DNA from 2 places in the Lelliottia amnigena genome. Region 1 is predicted to be linked to the other one. Evidence: predicted binding sites of a transcription regulator. Region 1 holds the regulator's gene; the other holds the start of a gene.
The links. Region 1 encodes CRP, which controls carbon source genes, mostly activating them, when cyclic AMP is high. Its sites were predicted from a motif close to ATGTGANNNNNNTCACAT; they were not measured.
Positions count from the first base shown of each region.

Region 2: a site for CRP is predicted at 1,220-1,237, ahead of I6L74_RS10865 (glycine dehydrogenase). Genes of this name have one in related genera too.

Region 1 covers NZ_CP077236.1:1,376,934-1,380,056, forward strand. Annotated here, with positions in the region: gene I6L74_RS06595 (phosphoribulokinase) at 1-576, shown strand, start outside; gene I6L74_RS06600 (OsmC family protein) at 623-1,027, opposite strand; gene crp (cAMP-activated global transcriptional regulator CRP) at 1,337-1,969, shown strand; gene I6L74_RS06610 (YccS/YhfK family putative transporter) at 2,027-3,123, shown strand, end outside.
Region 2 covers NZ_CP077236.1:2,316,555-2,319,677, reverse strand. Annotated here, with positions in the region: gene I6L74_RS10880 (DUF4311 domain-containing protein) at 1-82, opposite strand, end outside; gene I6L74_RS10875 (DUF4312 family protein) at 105-404, opposite strand; gene I6L74_RS10870 (SFCGS family glycine-rich protein) at 407-769, opposite strand; gene I6L74_RS10865 (glycine dehydrogenase) at 781-1,119, opposite strand; gene cybC (cytochrome b562) at 1,443-1,829, opposite strand; gene pmbA (metalloprotease PmbA) at 1,923-3,123, opposite strand, start outside.

The DNA.
Region 1 (3,123 bases):
CACACCTATGACGAAGCGGTGCCGTGGAACCAGGTGCCCGGCACGTTTACGCCGTGGCAGCCGCTCCCGGAACCGACCGATGTGCTGTTTTACGAAGGATTGCACGGCGGTGTGGTGACGCCGCAGCATGACGTGGCGCAGCACGTCGATCTGCTGGTTGGCGTGGTGCCTATCGTCAACCTGGAGTGGATCCAGAAGCTCACCCGCGACACCAGCGAGCGCGGCCATTCGCGTGAAGCGGTCATGGACTCGGTGGTGCGCTCAATGGAAGATTACATTAACTTCCTGACGCCGCAGTTTTCCCGCACGCACATTAACTTCCAGCGCGTCCCGACGGTGGATACCTCGAATCCCTTTGCGGCAAAAACGATTCCGTCTCTGGACGAAAGCTTTGTGGTGATCCACTTCCGTAATCTGGACGATATTGATTATCCGTGGCTGCTGGCGATGCTGCAGGGCTCGTTTATTTCGCACATTAATACGCTGGTGGTGCCGGGCGGGAAGATGGGACTGGCGATGGAGCTGATCATGATGCCGCTGGTGCAACGGCTGATGGAAGGCAAAAAGATCGAATGATCCTTTTCCCTCTCCTTGTGGGAGAGGGTCTGACTCTCGTCAACGCTTACGCGTCGATCACCTCGTAGGAGTGCGTGATTTTCACCGCTTTCTCCAGCATCAACGCCACCGAGCAGTACTTCTCCGCAGAAAGATCCACCGCACGGGAAACCGCGGCATCTTTCAACGCTTTGCCAGTCACAATGAAGTGCAGATTGATATGCGTAAACAGACGCGGCGCTTCTTCGCGACGCTCAGATGTCAGCTTCACTTCACAATCGGTGACGTCATGACGCCCTTTTTGCAGAATCGAGACGACGTCAATGGCGCTGCATCCGCCCGCCGCCATCAGCACCACTTCCATCGGGCTTGGCGCTTTATCGCCGGAGTTACCATCCATCAAAATCTGGTGTCCTGAAGCGGATTCGCCGAGGAACGTTAAACCTTCAACCCATTTCACACGCGCTTGCATTTTATTCACTCCGACGTTGCATTTTTCCGGACAGATTACCCGCGCGTTACAATTCTCGCAACGGAAGACGACCTGCGTCATGCTGAAGCGAGACACCAGGAGACACGCGGCAAAAGCTATGCTAAAACACTCTGGATGCTACAGTAATACATTGACGTTACACATGTATGCAGAGGACATCAAACATTACAGGCTGCAAACATTTATGACAGCCTAGTTCCCAGGTACGGGGAAGAATTCGATTGCAACCCCAGAGTCAGGATGCGATTTATGACTCTGGTGACAGCTTATAACAGAGGATAACAGCGCATGGTGCTTGGCAAACCGCAAACAGACCCGACTCTCGAATGGTTCTTGTCTCATTGCCATATTCATAAGTACCCATCGAAGAGCACGCTGATTCACCAGGGTGAAAAAGCGGAAACGTTGTATTACATCGTCAAAGGCTCGGTGGCAGTGCTTATCAAAGATGAAGAAGGAAAAGAGATGATCCTTTCTTATCTGAACCAGGGCGATTTCATCGGCGAACTGGGCCTGTTTGAAGAAGGCCAGGAACGTAGCGCCTGGGTACGTGCAAAATCAGCCTGTGAAGTGGCTGAGATCTCCTACAAAAAATTCCGTCAGTTGATTCAGGTTAACCCGGATATTCTGTTGCGCCTGTCTTCGCAGATGGCTCGCCGCCTGCAAATCACCTCCGAGAAAGTGGGTAACCTCGCCTTCCTGGATGTAACGGGTCGCATCGCGCAAACGCTGTTGAACCTGGCGAAACAGCCTGACGCTATGACCCACCCTGACGGCATGCAAATTAAAATTACCCGTCAGGAAATTGGTCAGATCGTGGGTTGCTCCCGTGAAACCGTTGGCCGTATCCTGAAAATGCTGGAAGATCAGAACCTGATCTCCGCTCACGGTAAAACCATCGTGGTTTACGGAACGCGTTAATTCCGGTCGAACGGCGTGCCATCGCAAGGTGTCACGCCGTTTTTGTCTCTGGCATCTATGTGGCGCAGGCTGATCTATCACCCGGAAGTTAACTACGCACTTCGGCAAACGCTGGTGTTATGTCTCCCCGTGGCCGTCGGTTTGATTCTGGGTCATCTGCAACACGGTCTGCTTTTTTCTCTCGTTCCTGCCTGCTGTAATATTGCCGGTCTCGATACCCCGCATAAACGCTTTTTCAAGCGCCTGATTATTGGCGGCTCGCTGTTTGCCGGATGCAGTCTCGCGGTACAGCTATTACTGGCGCGCGATATCCCCCTGCCGTTGATTTTGACCGTACTGGCACTCACGCTCGGCGTGACGGCGGAAATCAGTTCTCTGCATGCCCGCTTGCTTCCCGCCTCACTGATTGCATCGATCTTTACGCTCAGCCTCGCCGGGAATATGCCCGTCTGGGAACCGCTGCTGATCTACGCGTTTGGCACGCTGTGGTACGGATTATTCAACTGGTTCTGGTTCTGGATGTGGCGCGAGCAGCCGTTGCGCGAATCCTTAAGCCTGCTCTACGTTCAGCTCGCTGATTACTGCGAAGCAAAATACACCCTGCTGACGCAGCACACCGATCCGGAAAAGGCGCTGCCGCCGCTGCTGACGCGTCAGCAAAAAGTGGTCGATTTAATCAGCCAGTGTTATCAGCAGCTACACATGCTGGCGGCCAATAAAAATCATGAATACAAACGGCTACTGCGCACGTTTCAGGTAGGGCTGGATTTACAGGAACATATTTCCGTCAGCCTGCATCATCCACAGGAAGTGCAAAAGCTGGTGGAGCGCAGTCACGCCGAAGCGGTGATCCGCTGGAATGCCCAGACGGTCGCGGCGCGACTGCGCGTGCTGGCTGACGATATTCTCTATCACCGCTATCCCACACGCTTTACCATGGATAAACAGTTGGGCGCGCTGGAGAAAATTGCCCGTCAGCATCCCGACAACCCGGTCGGGCAGTTCTGCGCCTGGCACTTCAGCCGTATCGCACGCGTGCTGCGCACTCAGCGTCCGCTCTATTCCCGTGATCTGATGGCGGATAAGCAGAAACGTTTGCCACTGCTGCCGGCGCTCAAAAGCTATCTGTCATTTAAATCCCCTGCTTTGCGTAA
Region 2 (3,123 bases), 940 kb from region 1:
ACATGCGTGCAGCCCCGGCGCCAACGCCGACGCCAACCAGGCCGCCGATGATGAGCGATTTTATTAAAATTATCAGGAACATTCGTCTGCCCTATTAGTGAGAATCAGCGTTGCGTGACAAAATCCACCCGATCAAGATTGATGGCAGTCACGTTGACGGTCACGTCCAGCTCCACGCTGTAAGTGCGTCTTTCCCGGCGCAAAAAGAAGAACAGAAACGCTTCTTTACGCACCGCTTCTTGCGCCTGAACAACCTGCACATCCTGTGGCTCAATACGCAGTAAGATATGCGGCGATGCGTTCATCACCGCGGCCTGTACGTGGTTTAGCGCGTCGGCAAAGGCGCGCGTTTTGGCGTCACCTTTGCCTTTCACTCTCACCGTGGTGGTGAATTGCTCTTTCATGGTTACGCGCCGTACTTTTTCAGCCAGGCCTGCACCAGTCGCTCGCCCAGCTCTTCTTTATCCATAAAACCAAAACCCAAAACGTTGTTGCCTTCGTTGATGGCAGTGACGCCCTCTTCCACTGAACGCATACCGTATTTAGCCTTGTAGCCATGTTTGGTTTGCGCTGTGATGGCACCCGCACCGCCGCTGCCGCAGAACGAGATCCCGAATGTGGCGTTTTCCGCTTTCATCACGTCGCCCAATTTCATGTCCGCCGCCACGCCGGGTACGACAACCGCACGGCCGCCGGCCTTTTCCACACCGATAGCCACTTTCTGGCCTTTACCAAGACGATCGCCGATCACGACTGTAATTTGTTCCATTGTGTAGCTCCTTAAAGGTTGTCTTTAGCGACTTCGAAGTGAACGGAGAGCAGCCAGGCCTCTTCATCAGGAAGATTGCCGAACTGCGCGACCACTTCGCGGGCAAGCCGCATTGAATCTGCTGAAATTTCGTCGAACAGGTCAGCTTCGACCTCTGGCAGCGGTTCGCCGGTCACTGACCGGTGCGCCATTGCGCGAACGTGTGACGTCAGCATCTGCCGCTGGACGTCATTGGGAATGATGTTGTGGCGAGCAAGCAGGGAATAGACCTGCTCAAGCATGGTGTTTGCGAGCGTTTCAGTTTGCGCTGCCTGTTCCCCAACGTCGTTCATTACCGCTCCGTTAATCACTCGTCTTACCCCGTTAATGGCTCTGGGATAAAACTAACGCTGGAGGTTAAAGGTTTGTAGCGAGTTGTTTTCCACTTCGAAGTGGAAAGGAAAGCGGCACCAGTGATCTGTTCCACATAATTACGGTGAATATGTATTATCAACTGGATTTACGTGATGAATGTCACGTGATTCGGCGGTGAAAGGTCAGAAAGCAGAGTGGAAAGATTTACGCGCAAGGTCGTAAAGTGTGACGCGGATAAGGTTTTCTTATTACGTTGTGGCAAACAAAACGGGGGGAATACGCCCCCGTTGATTATTTTGCCGTCTGGCTTAGCGTGCCATTAGCGGAATTTTTTGTGGTTTTCGTTGCGGGTGGCAATGAATCCGTCAGCGGCGGCCTGGGCTTCTTTCACCTTGCCTTCGTTGGCAAGCTTCAGGGCACCGTCGATCTGGCCGACCAGCACGTCAAAACCGTGGCGATAGTCTTTCATTTCAGCGCTGTCTGCGGCTTTGTTTTCCAGCTTCGGTGGCGTCGCTTTTTGCGCATCGAGTGCGGCGACGCGCATTTTGGTCAATGCGTCTTTCATTTCCGTCGCATTATCCGTTTTCTGGACCACTTTCAGGTTGGTACTGAGCGTGTTCATATCATCTTCAAGATCGGCGGCAAACCCAGCAGAACTGAACACTAACGACGACACAGCAAGAATGGCTAACAGGTTTTTACGCATTGCTCACTTCCTTTTTTATTATGAAAAATAAGCTAAATACCCTAAATAATTCGAGCGCAGCCAACGCATCTGCCACGTGAAGTATGACGGGTATTATTGACCCGCGATTTTCATCTCGGGTAACAGCACTGAACCACACTGTATATTGCTACGTGTTTCAATATCGTTACCGACCGTAACGATATTGCGCCACATGTCTTTTAAGTTACCGGCAATGGTGATTTCGCTCACCGGATACTGAATTTCACCGTTTTCAACCCAGAAGCCGGCCGCACCGCGAGAGTAATCGCCGGTGATCCCGCTGACGCCCTGGCCCATCAGCTCAGTCACGACCAGGCCGGTGCCCATTTCTTTGAGCATCTGTTCAAAGTTCAGGCCCTGGCCTTCGATGCGCCAGTTGTGGATGCCGCCCGCGTGGCCGGTACTTTGCAGACCGAGCTTGCGCGCAGAATAGCTGGTCAGCAGCCACTGCGTCAGAATACCGTCTTTAATGATGTCGCGACGTTCTGTACGCACGCCTTCGCCGTCGAACGGCGTCGACGCCAGCCCTTTCAGCAAATGCGGATGTTCTTCGATGGTCAGCCATTCCGGCAGAATTTGTTGCCCCAAAGAGTCGAGCAGGAACGTCGATTTACGATAAACCGCACCGCCCGCAATCGCCCCAACCAGATGACCAAACAGCCCGGTCGCCACTTCGTTGGCAAAAATCACCGGCGCTTTCATGGTGGACAGTTTGCGCGGAGACAGGCGTGACAGCGTGCGTTTTGCACACTCTTCACCGACCCATTCAGGGGACTGTAAATCGCCCATCGCACGGCCAATGGTGTAGGCGTAATCACGTTCCATGTCGCCATTTTCTTCAGCGATAACGCAGCTGGAAAGGGAGTGGCGCGTAGAGCTGTAGCCCTGCAACATGCCGTGGCTGTTGCCGAACACTTTGATGCCGTAGTGGCTGTTAAAGCTGCCGCCTTCGGTATTGGTGATGCGTTTATCCGCCTTCAGAGAGGCCTGTTCGGCGCGCGCGGCAAACTCAATGGCTTCGTCTGGAGACACTTCAGCCGGATGGAAAAGGCTGAGATCCGGCGCGTCAAACGCCAGCAATTCTTTATCCGCGACGCCTGCATAGGGATCGGGTGAGGTATAGCGCGCAATATCCAGCGCAGCCTGCACGGTACGGGCGATGGCATCCGGGCTGAGGTCGGTCGATGACGCGCTGCCTTTGCGATTCTGGTGATAAACCGTAATCCCCAGCGCACCGTCACTGTTAAATTCCACGTTCTCGACTTCACCGTAG